Regions from separate parts of the Streptomyces sp. NPDC001027 genome, predicted to be linked through region 1. Evidence: riboswitches for the same ligand, from Rfam matches in the RefSeq annotation. Region 1 holds a riboswitch; each other region holds the start of a gene.
The links. Region 1 has a riboswitch for cyclic di-AMP ahead of ABT300_RS10000 (transglycosylase family protein). Riboswitches for the same ligand answer to the same signal wherever they lie in the genome.

Region 1 (7,441 bases):
TGGTGACCGACCCGGCCAGGCCGACCAGGGTGTGCGCCTCGCGCAGCGGGACCGTGCGCTCGGCGAGGTCGAGGGCGGCCTCGATGTCGGCGCGCATCGCCGCGATCTGCTCCTCGGACGGCGGGTCGGCGACCTTCCCGTCCACGACCAGGTGCCGCTCGGTCATCCGCACGCAGCCGACGTCGACCGAGCGGGCGGCGCGCACCCGGTCGTCGCCGACGACGAACTCCGTGGAGCCGCCGCCGATGTCCACCACCAGGTAGGGCCGGGCCAGGTCGTCGCGGCCGGTGAGCTCCTTCGTGGCGCCGGTGAAGGAGAACTCGGCCTCCTGCTCGCCGGTGATGACCTCGGGCTCGACGCCCAGGATGTCCAGCACCCCGCGCACGAACTCCTCCCGGTTCTCGGCGTCCCGGGAGGCGGACGTGGCGACGAACCGCAGCCGCTGCGCGCCGAGTTCCTTGACGGCCGCCGCGTACTCCCGGCAGGCGGCGAACGTCCGCTCCAGCGCCTCGGGGGCGAGCCGGCCGGTGCGGTCGACGCCCTGGCCGAGCCGGACGATCGTCATCCGGCGGTCCAGGTCGACGAGTTCGCCGGTCTCCGGGTCCGCGTCGGCGACGAGCAGCCGGATGGAGTTCGTGCCGCAGTCGACGGCGGCGACCCGGGTCACGGGGCCTCCCCCTCGGCCGGAAGGGTCACGCAGGCGCCCTTGCGCCACCACTCGGGGAGCATCTCCAGCGCCTCGTCGCCGAGCGGGTTCACGCCCGGGCCCGCGGCCAGCGAGTGCGCCACCAGGACGTGCAGGCACTTCACCCGGTCCGGCATGCCGCCCGCGCTGGGGAAGTTCCGCAGCTCCTCGATCTCGTCCCGCCGGCGGACGTAGTCCTCGTGCGCGGCCCGGTAGGCGGCGGCGAGCTCGGGGTCGGACTGCAGCCGCTCCGTCATCTCCTTCATCACGCCGTTCGCCTCCAGCGTGCCGATCGCCGAGTTGGCCTTCGGGCACGTCAGGTAGTACAGCGTCGGGAAGGGGGTGCCGTCGGGCAGCCGCGGGGCCGTCTCGACGACGTCCGGCTGACCGCACGGGCAGCGGTGCGCGATCGCGCGCAGGCCGCGCGGCGGGCGTCCGAGCTGCTGCTTGAAGGCCTCGACGTCCGCGTCGGTGGGCTCGGTGCGCGAAGTGGTCGGCGGGGGCGTCTGCATGCCTGTCTTTCCATCGGTCAGTCGGTCGGTCGTCAGTCAGTGGTCGGAGGCGTCGGACTTGTCGACGCCGTCCCAGACATTGGAGTACCAGGGGCGGTCGGCCGCCCCGAGGTCGGCGCGCGACTGCCTGGCGGCGTCCGGGTCGACGACGATGTAACCGGTCTCCCCCGGCAGCACGTAGTGCAGCCGCAGCCGGATCTGCTGCTCGGCGTACGCGTCGTCCTGCCAGCGCGCCTTGAGGTCGCGCAGCTGCTCGACGCGCTCGCCGGCCTGCTGCTTCTCACGCTCCAGGTCGGCGATCTCCGCGCGCTGGGAGACGTACTGGCGCATCGGGTACGCCAGGGCCACGATCAGCGTGCACAGGACGATGGCCAGCAGGGCCGCGCGGCCGGTGAGGCGGGAGCGGCGGGCCTGGCGCTTGGTCTGCGAACGGTACACGCGGGCCGCGGTCTGCTCGCCGAGCAGCTTGATCCTGGTCGCGGTGGAGAAACGGTCCCGGTCCTTCACGGCCATGTGCTGCGCCTCCCGTCTCCCACGTGCGTACGTCCCCGCACACGGTACGGGACCGAGTACGGGGACGTTCGTGCGACTGGCTAGGCCTTACCCCGGGTGGGGTCAGGCGTCGGCCTCGCTCAGTGGTTCGCGGAGCGGAACCGCGGGAAGGCGGAGCGGCCGGCGTACACCGCGGCGTCGTCGAGGATCTCCTCGATGCGCAGCAGCTGGTTGTACTTGGCGACGCGGTCCGAGCGGGCCGGGGCGCCGGTCTTGATCTGGCCGCAGTTCACCGCGACGGCGAGGTCGGCGATGGTGACGTCCTCGGTCTCGCCGGAGCGGTGGGACATCATGCACTTGAAGCCGTTGCGCTGGGCCATCTCGACGGCGTCGAGGGTCTCGGTCAGCGAGCCGATCTGGTTGACCTTGACGAGCAGGGCGTTGGCGGAGCCCTCCTCGATGCCGCGGGCCAGGCGCTCGGGGTTCGTGACGAAGAGGTCGTCGCCGACGATCTGGACCTTGTCGCCCAGCTTGTCCGTGATGACCTTCCAGCCGGCCCAGTCGTCCTCGTACAGCGGGTCCTCGATGGAGACGAGCGGGTACGCGGAGACGAGCTCCTCGTAGTACTCGGTCATCTCGGCGGCCGAGCGGGACTTGCCCTCGAACTCGTACTTGCCGTCCTTGTAGAACTCGGACGCGGCGACGTCGAGCGCGAGCGCGATCTGCTCGCCGGGGACGTAACCGGCCTGCTGGATGGCCTCGATGATGAGGTCGAGCGCGGCGCGGTTGGACTCGAGGTTCGGGGCGAAGCCGCCCTCGTCGCCGAGGCCGGTGGACAGGCCCTTGGTCTTCAGCACCTTCTTGAGGGTGTGGTAGACCTCGGCGCCCCAGCGCAGCGCCTCGGAGAAGGACTCCGCGCCGATCGGGGCGATCATGAACTCCTGGATGTCCACGTTGGAGTCGGCGTGCGAGCCGCCGTTCAGGATGTTCATCATCGGAACGGGCAGCAGGTGCGCGTTCGGGCCGCCCAGGTAGCGGAAGAGCGGGAGGTCGCTGGCCTCGGAGGCGGCGTGGGCGACGGCGAGCGAGACGCCGAGGATCGCGTTGGCGCCGAGGGAGCCCTTGTTGTCGGTGGCGTCCAGGTCGAACATGGCCTGGTCGATCAGGCGCTGCTCGGTGGCGTCGTAGCCGACGAGCTCCGGGCCGATCTGCTCGATGACGGCGAGGACGGCCTTCTCGACGCCCTTGCCCTGGTAGCGGTTCGGGTCACCGTCGCGCAGCTCGATGGCCTCGAAGGCGCCCGTGGAGGCGCCGGACGGGACGGCGGCACGACCCGTGCTGCCGTCGTCGAGGCCGACCTCGACCTCGACCGTGGGGTTGCCTCGGGAGTCCAGGATTTCCCGGGCTACGACGACGTCGATGGACGGCACGAGCATCTCCTTCATGGGATGTGACGCTGAAAGTGCGCGGCGCGTGGCCTTGCGCCTAGAGCCTAACCGTCTGCGGAGCGTCGGCCACCGACCGACCGTCCCGTGGACGGACTGACCGTACACATTGTTCCTGTCCGGAACAAAGCGGCGGGGGAAAGCCGTCCGAAAGACCGCGGAAACAGTGCGCGAAACCGGGCGGGCGGCCGTCCGGCAGGGGCGGGCGGACGATTGTCGGCGGGGGCGGGGCGGGCGGCTGCCCGAAGGGCCGGGCGGGCGCTGCCCGACGGGTGCAAGAAAAACCCCGTCCCGGTGCGTACGGGGGAACACGCACCGGGACGGGGAGCCCGTGGGGGGTGGGGGGAGGCAGGGGACCTTCACGCGGCCCTCGGGCAGCGGCCTTCACCGGGAGAGCGCTGCGGCTTCGCCGGCGTCGGCATCGACGTCGGCATCGACGTCAGCGCCGACATCGGCAGCCGGCTGTCACTTCAGGTGCAGCTGCTGACCCGGGTAGATGAGGTCGGCGTCCTGGACGATGTCCTTGTTCAGCTGGAACAGCTTCTGCCAGCCGCCCTTGACCTTGTGCTTCTCGGCGATGGAGCTGAGGGTGTCGCCCTTGACGACCTTGTACTCGCCGTCGCCCTTCTTGACCTTCTCGCCGGTCGGGGTGGTGACCGTCTTGGACTTCTTGGCGGCCGCCGGACGGTCGGTGGAGCGGGAGCTGCTCTTCTGCTCGGTGGAGCGGGAGCTGCTGCTGTCCGACGAGCCGGAGGAGCTGGAGGAGCCCGAGTTCGAGGAGGCGCCGCCGCCGTCGTAGGAGGCGCCCGACAGACCCTTGCCGCAGACCGGCCAGGCGCCCTTGCCCTGACCCGCGAGGACCTTCTCGCCGATGGCTATCTGCTGGGCCTTGGAGGCCTGGTTGGCCTGCGAGGCGTACTGCGTGCCGCCGTACGCGGCCCAGGTGGAGGACGAGAACTGCAGGCCGCCGTAGTAGCCGTTGCCGGTGTTGATGGACCAGTCGCCGCCGGACTCGCACTGGGCGACCGCGTCCCACTCGGAGGCGGTGGCGGCGGAGGCGTTGCCGGCCGCCAGCAGCGGGGCGGCGATGGCGACGCCGGTGACACCGGCGAGAGCGGCGGCGCGGGTGGCCTTGGACGGACGACGGTGCTTGCCCTTACCGGAAAACAGCATGGTGGATCCCCTCACCGACGCCTGCGAGGTGAGCTGTCGGGTTCGGGCCAAGTGAGTTGCCCGGCCGCTCCTCCGTCGGAGACCTCGCTCCGTGGAGGGGTGGCTTCACCCCAAGCCGCTCCGGTGACTTCCCGGTGCGGCACTTACCTGGGTCCCCCGCTCCTGCCTACGGCGCTTGACGCGACGACTGTTCCCGGGCAGCCGCTGGCAGGATTCGGCGTTGCGACGGCCGGGGCTCGGGTTGCCGAGCGGTCACGACCGTAGACACGCGATCCGCGGAATTTCAAAGACGATCAGGGCTTCTGAGACTCATCCCACACTTTCGCCAAATCGGACATTCGGCGCGAAGCGTGACGTGAACTCCCGCTGTTTTTCTTGGGCTTTGCGCCCTATTGGACCCCTGTGTCGAGGGTCTGACCGGGGGTGATGTCGCTCGGGTCGGGGCCGATGACGTCCTTGTTCTCGGCGTAGAGGGCACGCCATCCGCCGTGCAGGCCAAGGGAGTCGGCGATGGAGGCGAGGGAGTCGCCCTCCTGGACGACATAGCCGGCCGCGGCATGCCGCCCCGTCGAGGCGGTGGACGCACCGCCGGTCCCGGCGTCGGCGCCCTCGGCCGCCGGCTCGTCGGCCGTGGTGCCGCGATGGCGGCCGGAGCCGAGTGCGCCGGTGTCGACGAGGTTCCAGGAACCCACATCCTGGACCGACTTGTCCGAGTCGTCCGCATCCGGAGTCCCCGAGGTCGAGCCGTCGGCCGCCTGCGGGTCGCCCTGACGGCCGGCCCCGCCGGAGTCGCCGGAGGCGGCAGAAGGGGACGATGGGGACGAAGGGGATGAAGGCGACGCAGAGGGTGAACTCAAGGAATCGCCGGACGAGTCGGACGATGCGGATGATCCCGTCGATCCGGTCGATCCGGCTGATCCGGTCGAACCGCTGGAGCCGGTCGAGTCGCCGCCGGAATCCGAAGAACCCGAGGAGCCCGAAGAACCCGACAGCCCTCGCGACAGGTCCGACAAACCCGATGAGCCGGACGAACCCGAAGAATCGCCCGCCACTCCGGTGTCCACGGCCAGCGCGCCGTTCTCCTTGGTGAGCCCGGAGGTCAGCCCGCACGTGCCCCACGCGCCGACGCCCTTCGCCGCGAGCACCTTCTGGGCCACGGCGATCTGCTGGTTACGGCTGGCCAGGTCGGGGCTCGCCGCGTAGTCGAGTCCGCCGTAGGCGTTCCAGTCCTGCTGGGTGAGGCTCAGACCGCCGGACTCGCCGCCGGCGCCGTCGGCACTCCACGAGCCCCCGGTCTCGCACTGCGCCACCTTGTCCCACACGGTGCCGTCCGCGGCGCTCGCACCGGAGGCGGCGAGCAGCGGGATGGCGATGGCGGAGCCGGTCACCCCGGCCGCGACGAGCAGCGCGGGCGCCTGGCGGGGGCGACGGTGACGACCGTTCCCGGAGAGCATGCGAGGGCCTTTCTCTGGACAGCAGTGCCGGCGCGGGCGAGTGAGCTGACGCGTCGCGCTGACGAGTGAACGTATCGGCAGACGATCACTTGTCACAAGTTAATGCCGCGCAGATCACGTGAAGATCACAGACTTGAGGATCGGTCACCTTTACTCCGTCGTATGGTCACAATCCGGGCTGACACCCGGTCAGACCTCCTGGTCGGACGGCCCGGTCAGACCCCTCCGGTCAGACCCCTCCGGTCAGATCAGACCCGTCACGGGCCGACGGATCCGTCACGGGCCGACGGATCCGTCGGACGCCGGGCCAGGCGCGGGCTTGGGGGCGGGGGCGGGGGCGAACTCGACCGGCAGCGTGCGCAGGCCGCGCATGATGAGGCCGCCGCGCCACCTCAACTCCGCCGGTTCCACGGCCAGTCGGAGGTCGGGAAGCCGGGTGAGCAGGGCGGCGAGCGCGGTCTGGCCCTCCAGCCGGGCCAGCGGGGCGCCCAGACAGTAGTGGATGCCGTGGCCGTAGCCGAGGTGCTGGTTGTCACGGCGGGAGAGGTCGAGGGTGTCGGGGTCGGTGAAGCGAGCCGGGTCGCGGTCGGCGGCGGCCAGCACGACGAGGACGGGATCGCCGGCTGCGATGTCCTGGCCGCCGATGACGACCGGCTCGGTCGCGAACCGCCAGGTGGCGAGTTCGACGGGGCCGTCGTAGCGGAGCAGTTCCTCGACGCCCGCGGCGAGCAGGGCCCGGTCGCCGCCGTCCTCGGTGAGGGACCGCTGCAGGGCCTCGCGCTGTGCGGGATGGGTCAGGAGGGCGTACATGCCGTTCCCGATGAGGTTCACCGTCGTCTCGAAGCCGGCGAACAGCAGGATGAAGGCCATCGCGGCGGCCTCGTTCTCCGTGAGGTGCTCGCCGTGGTCGGAGGCGCGGATCAGACCCGAGATGAGGTCCTCGCCGGGGGCGGGTTCGTCGGGGAGTCCGGCGCGTTTGCGGTGGATGAGCTCCAGCAGGTAGCCGCGCATCTTCTTCACCGACCGGGCGACGCCGCCCCTGGGGCCCCCGCCGTGCCGGATCATCATCCCGGCCCAGTCGCGGAAGTCGTCCTGGTCCTCCTCGGGGACGCCCAGCAGGTCGCAGATCGCGTAGATGGGGAGAGGGAAGGCGAAGTCGTGGATGAGGTCGGCACGGCCCTCGGCGGCGAACCGGTCGATCAGCCGGTCCGTCAACTCCTGCACGCGCGGCGCGAACTCGGCGACGCGACGCGGGGTGAAGGCCTTGCTCACGAGTCGCCGCAGCCGGGTGTGGTCCGGCGGGTCGATGTTGAGCAGATGGGTCATCAGCTCGGCCTTGCGCTCCCCGGGGATGCCGGTCCTGCCCCGGGCGTGGGCGGGCTCGTCATGATGTGCGGGGTTCTTGGACAGCCGCGGGTCGGCGAGGGCCTGCTTGGCGTCGGCGTACCGGGTGACCAGCCAGGCCTCGACCCCGCTCGGCAACGCGGTCCGGTGCACCGGGGCGTGCTCCCGCAGCCAGGCGTAGGCGGGGTAGGGGTCGGTGGCGAACTCCCAGGTGAAGAGCTCGGGAGCGGGCGGCGCGTCGGCCGGGGACGGCCGGGACGAGCGGGCCGAGCCGGTCTGCTCGGTCGGACGGGTCGGGCCGTTCGGGTGGGTCGGGTCGGTCACTCCCCGACCGTA
Region 2 (7,441 bases), on a different contig from region 1:
AAGTCGTTGATGCGGAAGTGGCTCCAGGTGGTGCGGAAGGCGAAGTGGCCGCCCGTGTACGGCTCCGGGTCGGTGTGGTCGAAGACCAGCCGCCCGTTGTTCCACCAGCGGACGACGGGGCCGTCGGAGACGATCCGCACGTGGTGCGGCCGGTTCGCGACGAGCAGCGGCTCGGTGTAGTCGTACAGCAGCGGGCGCACGCCCGGCTCGCCCACGTAACGGCGCAGCCTGGTCGTGGTGTTGCCGTTGGCGCCGTAGCCGACGTAGTACGTCCTCAGGTGGTCGTACTCCGCGAGGGCGCCGCCGCGCGGGGTGGCGAAGAGATCGTCCGGGGAGCGCACGTCGACGGCGTTCCAGAAGTTGTTGAGGTCGGAGACGCGGTCGTTGGGTCCGCCCGCGGAGACGGGCGTGGCGACGTACTCGATGACGTACGGCCCCTCCAGCCGCCGCCTGAACCAGACGGTCGCGCCGGCGGGCACGTCGATCTCGAGGCTCCCGCGGGAGGCGGTGACCGTACCGCCCTGTTCCCGTTCGACGGCCCACCGGCCGAGCCCGTGCCGGAAGTCGTCGTGGGCGAGGAGCCGGCGGCGGGGCGCGGCGCTCGCCGTCGCCGAGGGGGCGAGCGCCGCCAGGGCGGCGGAGGCGGCGAGTGCGCCTAATGCTCTGCGCGTCGTCGTCACGGGATGCGTCTCCTTCGGTCGGACCGGGGCGGCGGGGCGGCTTCGCGAGCGGCTGTTCCCGGGCCGACGCCTGGTCGGCGTCCCACCGGGTCCGAGGCCGCCGATGAAAGCGCTTGCCATCTGACCGGACCACTTTCTCCGGTCCCGGCGTCACCTGTCGACACCGCGACCGGACACGCCGAAGGCCGGCCCCCGGATCTTGCGATCGGGGTCCGGCCTTCGGCTGCGCGTCGGGCGGGTCGCCGGCGGGGATCAGCCGACGGAGACGCCGTGGGAGCGGAGGTAGGCGAGCGGGTCGACGTCCGAGCCGTAGTCGGGCGTGGTGCGGATCTCGAAGTGCAGGTGCGGTCCGGTCACGTTGCCCGTCGCGCCGGAGAGTCCGACCTGCTGGCCCACGCCGACCGTCTGGCCGGCCGAGACGGAGAGCTGGGACAGGTGGCCGTACTGGGCGTAGTAGCCGTCGTTCAGCTTGATGACGACCTGGTTGCCGTAGGCGCCTCCCCAGCCGGCGGAGACGACGGTGCCCGCGCCGACGGCCTTGAGCGGGGTGCCGGTCGGGACGACGAAGTCGACGCCGGTGTGGTAGCCGCTGGACCACATGCTGCCCGACTGGTGGTACGGCGTGCCGACGGTGGCGCCGGACACGGGCAGGGTGAAGTCGGCGGTGCTGCTCTCGGCGGCCTGGGCCGCGGTCTTCGCGGTGGAGGCGGCGGACGACGACGTGGACGTCGAAGGCTTCGAGGGCTGCGAGGGCTGCGACGACTTCGAGGAGGAGTCCGCGGAGGACGACGAGGGCGACGAGGACCCGGACGACTTGGGTGCGCCGACGGAGGCCTTCCCGCCGATCGACAGCTCGAGGCCCGGGTGGATCAGCGAGGGGTCGGTGCCGACGGCCTCGCGGTTGTCCTGGTACAGCTTCTTCCAGCCGCCGCTGACGTGCTGCTCGGTCGCGATCTTCGAGAGGCAGTCGCCGGAGCGCACGGTGTAGGTCGTGACGGCGGCGGTCTTGCGGGCCGCCGGGGCGGCCTGCGCGGACTTCTGGGAGACGGTCTGCGCGACCGCCTGCGAGACGGCCTGGGACGCGGACTCGGGAGTGGCCGCGTGGGCGCCGGAGGCGGCCATGAGCGGAAGGGCGAGCGCGGCCCCGCCGGTACCGGCGGCGGCTATGGAACGGGTGAGGCGCTGGGCCTTGGGACGACGGTGCTTACCCTTCGCGGGCATGACGAATTCCTCTCCGGCGCCTGCGAGGTGAGCTGTCGGGTGCGGACTGGAGATGTCCGGCCGCGTCGGGACGCGGCTTTACCCCGAGCCTGTTCCGGGACCGGAACAGGCGGTCGTGCCTGTGGGTCCCCCGCTCCTGCCGGGTACGGGTGGGTGTGCGGATTCCGGGCGGCGGCAGGATTGGGCGTCCGTCCGGATTGGTGTGGAACGTAAGCGACCGGGACGCACAGGGACAAGCAAAGGTTGCACCGCCACGGCGTTTCTCTTGATCCGCCGCGAGAATTCCCGGTCACCCTCCGTGAATCAAAACAGCCCTATTGGGTCAAGCACCCGGTAAATCCACATGAATTACGTGAACATGACGGGCGACGTACGGTCACGGATATGACGCTGCTCACGTGACGTTGCTCCAGCTTTCTTTATTCCAGAGCGAGTTATCACGAAGAATCCAATTCGGACAGAAACCTCAGATGCGACGCAGGCGGATAACCGTCGCATCGAGATCGCCCCGCAGTCCGGTCCGCAGCCCGTGGTGCAGGAGCACCGCCCCTCGGTGCACTTCTCCCGTTTCACGGCATTCGTACGACGCCGTCGGGTCGAGTCCGCGCAGCCGCAGCGCCGGGACGGGCTCCCCGAACCGCTGGGCCTGGAGCCAGGCCAGGACGACCGTCTCGTCGCCGAGCACGTACTGGACGGCGCTCAGGCCGGCCCCCGGCGGCCGCAGCCGGTACAGGTCGCCCTGCTGCACGAGCGTCCGGACGTCCTTGTAGAGGTCCACCCACCGGCGCGCCTCGGCGAGCTCCTCCTCGCTCCACTCGGCAAGGTCCCCGCCGACGCCGAGCACCCCGGCCATGGCGCTGACGAACCGGAAGCGCAGCGAGCTGACCCGCCCGTTGAGCTGTGTGTTGGGGCTGTCGGTGACCCACGCGGCCATCACCCGGGCGGGGTGGATCTGACTGAAGCCGTGCTGGATGTCGAGCCGGTCCAGCGGGTCGGTGTTGTCGGAGGTCCACACCTGGTCGGTGCGGCTCATGATCCCCAGGTCCACGCGCCCGCCGCCGCCCGAGCAGGACTCGAAGGCGACGCCGGGGTGGGCCGCCCGCAGCCGGTCCAGGAGGGCGTACAGGGCCCGTACGTGGTCGACCCACAGACGTTGCGGATAGGGGTCGTCCGGCCAGCCCGCGTCGGTGAAGCAGCGGTTGAAGTCCCACTTGACGTAGTCGATCGGCGCGCTCGACAGGAGCCCGTCGAGCTGCTCCCAGAGGTACTCCTGGACGTCCTCGCGCGCGAGGTTCAGCATGAGCTGATTGCGGAACTCCGTCCGCTTTCGTCCCGGTTGGAACTGCACCCAGTCCGGGTGCGCCCGGTAGAGGTCGCTGTCCGGGTTGACCATCTCGGGCTCGACCCAGATGCCGAACTGCATGCCGAGGGCGCGCACGTAGTCGGCGAGGGGCTTCAGCCCGTTCGGGAAGCGGTCCGGGTTGGGCTGCCAGTCGCCGAGCCCGGCGTGGTCGCCGGTACGGGCCCCGAACCAGCCGTCGTCCACCACGAAGAGTTCGACGCCGATCGCCGCGGCGCGCCGGGCGAGGGTCGCCTGCTGCTCCTCGGAGATGTCGAAGTAGGTGGCCTCCCAGGAGTTGAACAGCACCGGCCGGTCCTGCCCGGCGTCCGGGACGACATGGGCCCGCTGGTAGGCGTGCCAGGCACGGCTCGCCCCGCCGAAGCCGCCGTCGCTCCACAGACCGGCGAAGACCGGCGTGGTGAAGGACTCGCCCGCCGCGAGGCGCAGCAGACCCGAGTCGTCGTACCCGGCTCCGCCGGTGATCTGCACGCGTGCGTCGGGGAGCCGGGCGACGGCGATCCGCCAGGAGCCCGACCAGCCGAGGGCGCAGCCGTAGACCTCGCCGCGCTCCTCGGTGGCGTCGGCGTCGAGGGCGACCCAGGGCAGGTGCTGGTGGCCGGTGTGGCCGCGGCGGCTGCCGATGACCGTCTCGCCGGGGCCGAGCGGGGTGCGCGCGAGCTGCGACTCGGCGGCCCAGCGGCCGTGCAGCTGGGACAGCCGCCAGTCGTCCCGCTCGGGCAGGGTCCAGGTGGCCGAGTCCGCGCGAAGCAGTTCCAGCGGCTGTTCGCCCTCGTTGCGCAGGGTCGTCCACCGCTCGACGACGTCGCCGCGCATCCGGTAGTGGAGGGTGACGGCGAGCCCGGCGTCCCGAAAGCGCAGCCGCAGCTCGTCGCCGTCCCGCTCGTGCGCCTCGAAGGTCCACTCGGTGCCGCGGCGCTCGTCGGTGCGCACCGACAGGGCGGGGCGGACGAAACGGGGGCCGCCCTCGACCGGGTACTCCTCACGGCCGTCGAGCGGGGACTCGAAGGACGCCCCCCGCTGCGACCAGGGAAGCGCGGCCAGCGCCTCGGCGTCGGCGAGCGCGATGCCCGGGCCCCAGTGGAGATGGACCAGCTCGTCGGCCTCCGTGAGGTGGAGGGCATAGCTGCTCGTGGGCCCGGACAGGACCCAGGTGCGGCCGGCGTCGGCGATCTCGGGCATCAAAAACCCCCACTGATACGAACAGGTGCGATCAAGCGTCAACATCATCGAACGCGGTCGGCCTACGGGGCAACTTCCGGCGGACGACGCCCCACCTGGGCGGACGGCCGGCCGGTCGGCGGCTGGACGATCCGTTGCGCCAACGGCCCGTGTCGTATGGTCGAGGAGGTCCTGCCGGCCACCACGAGCCGCGCCGGCGCGGACCGACTGGGAGGGAGCCCCCGTGACGCAGCAGATCCCGTCCACCGAGCCCGAGCTGGCCGGTGTGCGCAACTTCCGGGACGTCGGGGGTCTGCCGACCGTCGACGGCCGGCGCGTGCGCCACGGCGTGCTGTACCGCAGCGGCCACCTCGCGCACGCGACCGACGAGGACGCGGCGTTCCTCGCCGGCCTGGACCTGCACACCGTCTTCGACTTCCGCAACGCCGCGGACCAGAAGCTGGAGGGCCCGGACGTCGAGCTGCCGGGCGTGCGCAACGTGAACCTGCCCCTGTCGGACCCGGCGGACGGCGCGGAGTTCTGGAAGATGGTGCGGGACGGCGAGATCGACCAGCTGCGCGGCATCCTCGGCGACGGCAAGGCGGCGGGCCGGATGATCGCCTCCTACCGCAGGATCGTCACGGAGCGCACGGCGGAGCACTCACGGGTGCTGCACGCGCTCGCCGAGGACAGCGTGCCGGCGCTGATGCACTGCGCGGCGGGCAAGGACCGCGCGGGCCTGTCCGTCGCGGTGACGCTGCTCGCCGTGGGCGTGGAGCGCGAGGCGATCCTCGGGGACTACCTGGAGTCCAACGCCAAGCACCGCCGCTACAAGGTGCACCGCAGCGCCACCTCCGCCGCCGCCTACTCCCCCGAGGTCATGGAGCTGCTCGGCCCGCTCTTCGACGCCCGCGCGGAGTACCTCGAGGCGGCCTTCGAGACCGTGGAGCAGACGTGGGGCGGCGTCGACGCCTACCTGGAGCAGGGCCTCGGCCTCTCCCCCGAGACCCGTGCCCGACTGCGCGAGCGGCTCGTGGAGTGACGGCCGCCCTACTGCTTGGCGCCCACCTCGAACAGCAGCCAGAGGAATCCCGCGAAGAGGTGTCCGACGGCGATGTAGATGATCAGCCGGATCCAGAGGGTGCGGGGGAACTTCTCCTCGATGTCGCTCATGACGTCGCTCCGGTCTCCGGCGGGTTCGGGCCCAGGCACAGCGTGGCCGTGGGGCTCTGCAGCAAGGTGTGGACGAAGAGGAGCTCGACCCCGTCGGCGTCCTGCGCGGCGATGCGGTGCGGGGTGAGCGAGTCGAAGTGCGCGCTGTCACCGGGCCCGAGCAGGTCCGTGGCGTCCGCGAGGCGCAGCCGCAGCCGCCCGCGCAGCACGTGCAGCCACTCCTCGCCGGGGTGCACCCGCACGATGTCGCCCTGCGCCCCGTACGGGACGTGGACCCGCAGGGCCTGCATCGCCCGCCCGGAGGCGCCGGTCTGCCAGTACGTCCAGCCGCCCGCGCGGGTCGGCTCCATGGCGGCGGCGCGCACGACGGCGTCCCGTGCGGCGGCGCTCTCGCCGAGCAGCTCCGAGACCGTCGTACCGTAGACCCGGGCGAGGGCGAGCAGCATCGGCAGCGAGGGCTGGCGCTGCCCGGTCTCGAGCCGGGAGAGGTGCGCGGGCGAGAGCCCGGCCGCCCGCGCGGCGCTCTCGAGAGTGAGGACGGCCCGGCGGCGCAGGTCGCGCAGCTGGGGCGCGACGGCGGACAGGGCCTCGGCCTGTTCCGCCGGGTGCTCGGGCTCGGTGGGGCTCATGTCTCCATTGGACGCCGGTCTTGCCTCTGTGGCAAATTTCTTGCCTCAGAGGCAAAACGGTCGGCGTTCCCGTCGCCCCACCGGTCTGCCGCCGCCTCCGGGGACGGGCCGTCCCGGCGGGTCGGCCGCCCCCTTTCCGGCGTCAGGTCGTGGTCAGCGGTTGGCGACCGCCTGCTTGACCAGGGTCTTGCTGAAGTCCCACATCAGTCCGCCGCCGCTGTGCGCGTCGTCCATCACCGCGGTGAAGGCGTCGACGAAGCGGTCCACCTCCGGCTCCCCCACGATCAGCGGCGGGATCAGCTTGATCACCTCCAGATGGTCGCCGGACACCTGGGTGAGGATCCGGTGGCGTTGCAGCAGCGGCACCACCACCATCTGCGCGAAGAGTCCCTTGCGCGCCGCCTGGAGCATCGTCCAGCGGCCGCGCAGCTTCAGCGACCGGGGCCGCCCGAACTCGATGCCGATCATCAGACCCCGGCCGCGGACGTCGGCGAGCAGCTCGTAGGTGTCGACGAGTGCCGCCAGCCGGGTCCTGAGCAGGTCGCCCGCGGCCCGGGCGTTGGCCACGATCTGCTCGTTCTCCATGACGGACAGCACGGCGAGCCCGGCCGCCATGGCCTGCGCGTTGGAGCCGAAACTCGCCGAGTGCACGAGCACCCGGTCCATGGAGGAGTAGACCTTCTTGAAGATCCAGTCCCTGCCGAGGGTGGCCCCGACCGGCACATAGCCGCCCGACAGCGCCTTGGCCACGCACACGAGGTCCGGCTCGACCCCGTCCTCGTGCTGGTAGGCGTAGAAGTCGCCGGTCCGCCCGAGGCCCGTCTGCACCTCGTCCGCGATGAGCAGCGCCTTGTGGCGGCGCAGCAGCTCCTGCGCGGCGCGCAGGTACCCCGGCGGGGCCTCGTGCACGCCCTTGCCCTGGATCGGCTCGACGATCAGCGCGGCGACGTCGCCCTTGCCCAGCTCGCGGGCCAGCGCGTCGAGATCGCCGAGGGGGACCGCCGTGTCGGGCAGCAGCGGGGAGAAGCCGTCCCGGAATCCCGACTCGCCGTTCACCGACAGCGAGCCCGTGGTCAGCCCGTGGAAGGCGTGGTCGCAGTACAGGACCCTGGGCCGGCCGGTGGCGTACCGGGCGAACTTCAGCGCCGTCTCCACCGCTTCGGTGCCGCTGTTGCCGAAGAACGCGCGGTCCAGGTGAGGGCTGTGCGCGAGCAGCT
Region 3 (7,441 bases), on a different contig from region 1:
GCATCGACCGTTCGCCCGCCATGTCCTGCCCGAGTTCACCGAACGGACGAGCTCGGGGCGCCGCACGATGGATCCGTACTCCAAGCTGTTGGAGGAGCGGATCGTGTTCCTGGGGGCCCCGGTCGACGACATCTCGGCGAACGACGTGACGGCCCAGTTCATGTACCTCGAGCACAAGGACCCGGACCGGGACATCGCGCTGTACATCAACTCCCCCGGCGGCTCGTTCAGTGCGATGACGGCGCTGTACGACACGATCCGGTTCGTCACGTGCGACGTGTCGACGACCTGCCTGGGGCAGGCGGGCTCGTCGGCCGCGATCCTGCTGGCCGCGGGCACGCCGGGCAAGCGGTTCAGCCTCCCGGGGGCGCGGATGACGATCCGCCAGCCGTCGCTGCCCGAGCCGGTCGAGGGGCAGGCCAGCGACCTGGCCGTCCAGGCCGAGGAGCTGGCCCGCACCCGCGCGGCCCTGGAGGAGATGCTCGTGCGGCACACGGGGCGGACGCCGGAGCAGGTGACCGCGGACATCGAGCGGGACATGTTCCTCACCGCCCCGCAGGCGGTGGAGTACGGCCTGGTGGACGGGATCATCCCGAGCCGCAAGGCGTCGTCCCGGACGCAGGGCGGGAGGTGAGCCGGCGATGGTGCCCGAACTGCCGCCGCTGCCCGCGCTGACCCGCGCGGAGGCCGAACTGATCGACGGTTACCTCGACGTCGTCGACATGCTCGGCCGCATCAACCCCGCCCACCACACGGACACCTACCGCGGACTGCGCGCCGCCCAGGCGCTGGTGAGCAAGGCGACCGCGCTGCGCGACGCGCTGACGCTGATGCACCAGCGAGGGGAGAGCGAGTTGCACGCGCCGACGCTCGCACGGGCGCTGCGCGTGCTGGACGGAGAGCGCCGCACGGCGCGCGTCATGCTGCCGCCGGTCTCCGAGAGTTGACCGGAGACGGCTCAGGCGCGCGGACGACTCACAGCGCGGGCGGCTCGCGGCGCGGGCGGGCTCGCGGCGCGGCCGTGGCGTCCGGGCCGGAGTCGAAACGGCCCAGAAGGCGTACCCCCGTTCGGCAGAGCGTCTAGTGTTCCCCCGGACGCCCAGAACTTGCGCGAAAGGGCGCTCTTCGAGCGGAGCGGAAGACGTCGCCGCTGGTGGGAGCCCCTGAGACCACCCGCCATCTGATCACCCGTCAGGGTGTTCACCCGAACGGGTGAGTGGTGAGTAACCCCACAAATCCCCGGTTCCGTTGGGATTTTCGGACATCCGTGAGCCAAGATCCCTGTCTGACGACAAGCCCCCGCCACAAGCGGCGGGGCGGTCCGGGTGGACGCCGAGTCCTGCCGCCTCCCGGATGACCGGTCGACAGGAGTGCATCGGCAGGAGTGGAGGACCCAAGCACGACGGGTCGCCGGAACGGTCACGCCATGACCGGACCGAGCAGCCCTTGGGGTGAAGCCGCTGACGCGGCCGGGCAACTTCGCCAGCCCGAATCCGACAGGTCATCCTTCACAGGCGGCTGACGAAGGGTTGCGCATGACTGCGCTCAATCGTGTCCCGTCGCTCATGGCCCGGGCCGGCACGGCCTCGGCGTTCGCCATCGCCGCCGTCGGCGGCACGGTCGTGGTCCCGGGGCTCGCTCCGGACGCCGCGGCCGCCACACCGGCGACGAAGGCGCTGCAGGTCGCGGCTTCCAAGAAGGGTGCGCCGTACAAGTACGGGGCCACCGGGCCGAAGAGGTTCGACTGCTCGGGGCTCACGATGTACTCGTTCAAGAAGGCGGGCAAGAGCCTGCCGCGGACGGCGGCCCAGCAGTACAACAAGACGAAGCACATTTCGGCGTCCAGCCGCAAGGCGGGCGACCTGGTGTTCTTCCACTCGGGGTCGAACGTGTACCACGTCGGGATCTACGCGGGTAAGGGCAAGATCTGGCACTCGCCGAAGACCGGGGACGTGGTGAAGCTGCAGAAGATCTGGACCAAGAGCGTCTGGTACGGCCGGGTCCGCTAGGGCCCTGCCGCCGATCCGCCGGGTCCGAGGGGGCCTGGGCGCGGATCTGACGGGTCCGCCGAGCTTGCCGGACCCGACTGACCTCCCGGGGCCGTGTACGGCGTCCTGACACGCCTTCACCGCCCCGGGAGCTCGCCCTCCACCGGGACCGTCAGGACTCCGGCAGTCGGCTCCGCCGCCGGGACGGCCCACGGGAGCTCGACGCTGACCGTCTTGCCGCCCTCCCGGGTGGGCCGCACTCTGAGTCTGCCGCCGGCCTCCGCGGTCAGCCAGCGAATGATCACCATGCCTCGGCCGTTGTCCTGCTGGACGGCGGCCGGCAGTCGTTGCGGAAAGCGCGGATGACTGTCGGTGACGCCGATGCTCAGCTGTTCGTCGCGGTCGAGCACGAGGTCCACCGTGAAGGTGGGCGACTGGCCGAAGGTGTGCTGCACGGCGTTGGTGGCGAGTTCCGAGACGATCAGGCGGACGGTGTCGGCCGCCTCGGCGTCCGCCGGCAGGCCCCACTCGCCGAGGGCGCCGACCACGAAGGCGCGGGCCGTGGAGACCGAGGCGGGATCGCTCGGCAGAGTGATGGTTGCTTCCAGGTGATCTGCCATGGCGACGTCGTACCTTTCCCACGGGACCGGAGCCCGACACGGCGCGGATGGTTCGAGTACGGTCCCGGACTGGTGCTTCTTCGCCAGACTGCCATCACCACGCCGGTCACGGGTGGCGATCCACCAAGATGTGCATATATCTGTCGCCCGATGCGGTGAACTCTGCGACGACAGAGCGTATTTGCTCGGCCTGTCAGGAGTAAGGAGAAGCCCGTGCAGCACGGACCGGCGGTACGCCGCCGCAAGCTGGGCGCCGAACTGCGCACTTTACGCGCTCAGGCGGGCCTCACCAGCGGTGAGGCGGCCCGGCTCGCGGGGTGGCACCAGTCCAAGGTGAGCCGCATCGAGACCGGCACCAGTGGATCGAAACCGGCCGATGTGCGGTTACTCCTCGACGTCTACGGTGTGGCCGATCCGCAACTGCGCGAGCTGATGCTGGCGTTGGCGGGCGCCGACTCCGGCGGTGGCGGCGGCCGGGACCACTGGTGGCACGCCTACCGCGGGGTGCTGCCGCCCGCCTACCGGGACTTCATCAGCCTGGAGTCCCAGGCCAGCGCGATGCGCACCCTGGAGACGACCGTGGTGCCGGGCCTGCTGCAGACGCCCGAGTACGCGCGCGCCGTGACCCTGGCAGCCGTCGAGGGCCTCGACGACGAGCAACTCGACACCCTGGTGGAGGTGCGGCTGGCCCGCCAGGACGTACTGCGGGCGCAGCCGCCGCTGGAGCTGAGCGCGGTGCTCGACGAGTCGGTGCTGCGCCGCGAGGTGGGCGGCCCCGAGGTGATGGCACACCAGCTGCGACGGCTGGCGGAGGCCTCCCTGATGCCGCAAGTGAGCCTTCAGGTGCTGCCGTTCACCGCGGGTGCGCATATCGGGGTAACCGGCCCTTTCGTTATCTTTTCATTTTCGCGCACTTCTGATCTGGATGTGGTTGTTCTCGACCACTTGACGAGTAGCCTCTATCTCGAACGGAAAGAAGACCTCCAGGCCTATTCCCAGGCCTTCAACGCCCTTAGGGCGCAAGCCCTTTCGCCCGGGGAATCATCGGATTACCTCGCCGCTCTCGCCGGCGGCGCATAAGGAGGCACCATGTCCGCAGTACCGCGGAACGTACCTTCCCGTACCGGTCCCGACCGTCTCCCGCCGATGCGGTGGCTGCGCAGCAGCTACAGCACCGGAGCCAACAACTGCGTCGAGACCGCCCGGCCGGACCGCGGCCCCTGGGCCGGTCTGCTCGCCGTGCGCGACTCCAAGGACCCGGCCGGTCCCGCCCTGCTCTTCTCCCCCGAGAGCTGGACGGGCTTCACCGCCGCGCTCCGCCGACCCAGCCACACCTGACGACGCCGCGAGGCGCCCTCCGTCACAGGCGGCCCACGGCCCTGTCCCGCCGACTCACGGTCGTGTCTCGCCGATCACCCGCACGGCCCGTTCCACCTCGGCCCCGGAGAGGTCCGCACGGGCGGTGAGCCTCAGGCGTGAGATCCCGTCGGGCACGGAAGGAGGTCGGAAGCAGCCCACGGCCAGGCCTGCCGTCCGGCAGTCCGCCGCCCACTGCAGAGCCTCCTCCGGGGACGGGGCGCGCACCGAGACGACCGCGGCGTCGGGACGCACCGCTTCCAGGCCCGCGGCCGTCAGCCGGGCGTGCAGTTCGGCCGCCACCGCACGCGCGCGTGCCGCGCGCTCCGGCTCCCGGCGCAGCAGCCGCAGGGCAGCCAGCGCGGCGCCCGCCGCCGCCGGGGCCAGACCGGTGTCGAAGATGAACGTGCGGGCCGCGTTCACCAGGTGCTCGATCACCCGCGCGGGGCCCAGCACCGCGCCGCCCTGACTGCCGAGCGACTTGGACAGCGTGAGCGTCACGACGACGTCGTCGGCGCCCGCGAGACCGGTCGCGTGCGCGGTCCCCCGGCCGCCGTCCCCGAGCACGCCCAGTCCGTGGGCGTCGTCGACGACGAGTCCGGCGCCGTGCTCCCGGCAGGCGGCGGCGAGGCCGGCCAGCGGGGCCGCGTCGCCGTCGACCGAGAAGACCGCGTCGGAGACGGCCACGGCCGGGCCGTCGTGGGCGTCGAGCGCCTTGCGGACGGCCTCCGGGTCGGCGTGCCCGACGACCTGGACGGCGCCCCGGGCCAGCCGGCAGCCGTCGATGAGCGAGGCGTGGTTGCCCGCGTCGGAGACGATCAGCGAGCCGTGCGGGGCGAGCGCGGTGACGGCGGCGAGGTTGGCCGCGTAACCGGAGGAGAAGACCAGCGCCGCCTCGAAGCCGCAGAAGTCCGCCAGCTCCCGCTCCAGCTCGCCGTGCAGCTCGGTGGTGCCGGTGACGAGGCGGGAGCCGGTGGCGCCGCCGCCCCAGGTGCGGGCGGCGGCCGCGGCGCCCTCGACGACCTCGGGATGACGCGCCAGACCCAGGTAGTCGTTGCTCGCGAGGTCGAGCAGCGGCGAGTCGGCCGGACGCGGCCGCAGCGTCCGTACGAGTCCGGCCCGGCGGCGCAGCTCCGCCTGCTCGTCGATCCAGCCGAACGCCATGGGTCCTCCGGGGCTTTTGTAGGTAGCGGACAGACACTAGCGGCAGGGCCGCCCGCCCACGGTGTGGCAATACCCACACGTCGAACCGGGTGTGTTGTGTGATCCCTACCTTGGCCCGGAGCGGGTGCGTAGGACAGGATCGGCTCTCATGGACCTGCTGAACACGCTGGTGGACAAGGGGCTTCGGCGCGAGCTGCCGACCCGCGAGGAGGCTCTGGCCGTCCTCGCTGCTTCCGACGACGACGTGATGGACGTGGTGGCCGCGGCCGGGAAGGTGCGCCGGCACTGGTTCGGGCGACGGGTGAAGCTCAACTACCTCGTCAATCTCAAGTCGGGCCTGTGCCCCGAGGACTGTTCGTACTGCTCCCAGCGGCTGGGCTCGACGGCCGGCATTCTGAAGTACACCTGGCTCAAGCCCGACGAGGCCTCGCAGGCCGCCGCGGCCGGTCTCGCGGGGGGCGCCAAGCGGGTCTGCCTGGTGGCGTCCGGGCGCGGGCCGACGGACCGGGACGTCGACCGGGTCTCCGACACCATCAAGGCGATCAAGGAACAGAACGAGGGCGTCGAGGTGTGCGCCTGTCTGGGCCTGCTCTCCGACGGCCAGGCCGAGCGGCTGCGCGAGGCGGGCGCCGACGCCTACAACCACAACCTCAACACGTCGGAGTCGACGTACGGGGACATCACGACCACGCACACCTACGCCGACCGGGTGGACACCGTCGCCAAGGCGCACGCGGCGGGCCTGTCGGCCTGCTCGGGTCTGATCGCCGGCATGGGCGAGACGGACGAGGACCTGGTGGACGTCGTCTACTCGCTGCGCGAGCTGGACCCGGACTCGGTGCCGGTCAACTTCCTCATCCCGGTCGAGGGCACCCCGCTGGCGAAGGAGTGGAACCTCACCCCGCAGCGCTGTCTGCGGATCCTGGCCATGGTGCGGTTCGTCTGCCCGGACGTCGAGGTCCGCATCGCGGGCGGGCGCGAGGTCCATCTGCGCACGATGCAGCCGCTCGCGCTGCACCTGGCCAACTCGATCTTCCTCGGCGACTACCTCACGACCGAGGGCCAGGCGGGCAAGGCCGACCTGGAGATGATCGCGGACGCCGGCTTCGAGGTGGAGGGCGCGGACCAGGTCACGCTGCCCGACCACCGGGCGACGCGGGCCGGCGGCTGCGGGTCCCACGCGGGCGGCGGCTGCGGCTCCGAGGAGTCCGCGGGGTGCGGCTCGCACGAGGGCTCGGGATGCGGCTCGCACGAGGGCGGCGTCTGCGGGTCCGTCCCCGCGGCGGCGACCGTCCCCGCCGCCGTGGCGGCCGCCGGCGAGGCCCGCACCGACCTGGTCGCCGTGCGCCGCCGCGGAGCCGGCACCGATCTCGCGCCCAATGCCTGAGTCGTCCCCGTCCCCGCTCGCCGTGCCGGAGCTGCTGGAGCTCGACCGGCGGCATGTGTGGCACCCCTACGGTCCGATGCCCGGCCGGGCCGAACCGCTCGTCGTGGAGTCGGCGAGCGGGGTCCGGCTGCAGATGGCGGACGGCTCGGGCGAGCTGGTCGACGGCATGTCGTCCTGGTGGTCGGCGATCCACGGCTACAACCACCCCGTGCTCAACGACGCCGTGCGCGAGCAGCTGGGACGGATGAGCCACGTCATGTTCGGCGGGCTCACCCACGAGCCCGCCGTCCGGCTGGCGAAGCTGCTCGTCGACATGTCGCCCGAGGGCCTCGAGCACGTGTTCCTCGCCGACTCGGGCTCGGTGTCGGTCGAGGTCGCCGTGAAGATGTGCCTGCAGCACTGGCGTTCGCTGGGCCGTCCGGCGAAGCGGCGCCTGCTGACCTGGCGCGGCGGCTACCACGGCGACACCTGGCAGCCCATGTCCGTGTGCGACCCCGAGGGCGGGATGCACGACCTGTGGACCGGGGTGCTCCCCCGGCAGGTCTTCGTGGACGCGCCCCCGGCGGAGTACGACGAGGCGTACGCCGACCGGCTGCGCGCGGCCGTCGAACAGCACGCCGACGAGCTGGCCGCGGTCATCGTGGAGCCGGTGGTGCAGGGCGCGGGCGGGATGCGGTTCCACTCCCCCGGGTATCTGCGGGTGCTGCGCGAGGCGTGCGACGCGCACGACGTGCTGCTGGTGTTCGACGAGATCGCGACCGGTTTCGGCCGTACGGGCGCGCTGTTCGCGGCGGAGCACGCCGCGGTCACGCCGGATGTGATGTGCGTGGGCAAGGCGTTGACCGGCGGCTATCTGACGATGGCGGCGACGCTGTGCACCGCGCGGGTGGCCGACGGGATCTCGCGGGGCGAGGTGCCGGTGCTGG

Region 2: it holds a riboswitch for cyclic di-AMP, as region 1 does, so the genes downstream of both, ABT300_RS33110 (M23 family metallopeptidase) here and ABT300_RS10000 (transglycosylase family protein) in region 1, are expected to answer to the same signal.
Region 3: it holds a riboswitch for cyclic di-AMP, as region 1 does, so the genes downstream of both, ABT300_RS05760 (C40 family peptidase) here and ABT300_RS10000 (transglycosylase family protein) in region 1, are expected to answer to the same signal.

What each region holds. Positions count from the first base shown of each region.
Region 1 is NZ_JBEPBI010000023.1:17,924-25,364, reverse strand. Features, by position in the region: gene ABT300_RS10020 (Ppx/GppA phosphatase family protein) at 1-667, opposite strand, end outside; gene ABT300_RS10015 (DUF501 domain-containing protein) at 664-1,197, opposite strand; gene ABT300_RS10010 (FtsB family cell division protein) at 1,234-1,710, opposite strand; gene eno (phosphopyruvate hydratase) at 1,830-3,125, opposite strand; gene ABT300_RS10000 (transglycosylase family protein) at 3,600-4,307, opposite strand; cyclic di-AMP (ydaO/yuaA leader) riboswitch at 4,311-4,491, opposite strand; gene ABT300_RS09995 (LysM peptidoglycan-binding domain-containing protein) at 4,697-5,761, opposite strand; gene ABT300_RS09990 (cytochrome P450 family protein) at 6,038-7,429, opposite strand.
Region 2 is NZ_JBEPBI010000191.1:2,431-9,871, reverse strand. Features, by position in the region: gene ABT300_RS33115 (DUF6250 domain-containing protein) at 1-680, opposite strand, end outside; gene ABT300_RS33110 (M23 family metallopeptidase) at 933-1,901, opposite strand; cyclic di-AMP (ydaO/yuaA leader) riboswitch at 1,906-2,063, opposite strand; gene ABT300_RS33105 (alpha-galactosidase) at 2,368-4,443, opposite strand; gene ABT300_RS33100 (tyrosine-protein phosphatase) at 4,667-5,464, shown strand; gene ABT300_RS33095 (DUF6126 family protein) at 5,473-5,595, opposite strand; gene ABT300_RS33090 (helix-turn-helix domain-containing protein) at 5,592-6,224, opposite strand; gene ABT300_RS33085 (aspartate aminotransferase family protein) at 6,378-7,441, opposite strand, start outside.
Region 3 is NZ_JBEPBI010000010.1:73,717-81,157, reverse strand. Features, by position in the region: gene ABT300_RS05770 (ATP-dependent Clp protease proteolytic subunit) at 1-634, shown strand, start outside; gene ABT300_RS05765 (hypothetical protein) at 642-947, shown strand; cyclic di-AMP (ydaO/yuaA leader) riboswitch at 1,362-1,532, shown strand; gene ABT300_RS05760 (C40 family peptidase) at 1,536-2,009, shown strand; gene ABT300_RS05755 (ATP-binding protein) at 2,126-2,608, opposite strand; gene ABT300_RS05750 (helix-turn-helix domain-containing protein) at 2,822-3,688, shown strand; gene ABT300_RS05745 (DUF397 domain-containing protein) at 3,698-3,946, shown strand; gene ABT300_RS05740 (8-amino-7-oxononanoate synthase) at 4,001-5,128, opposite strand; gene bioB (biotin synthase BioB) at 5,277-6,515, shown strand; gene ABT300_RS05730 (adenosylmethionine--8-amino-7-oxononanoate transaminase) at 6,508-7,441, shown strand, end outside.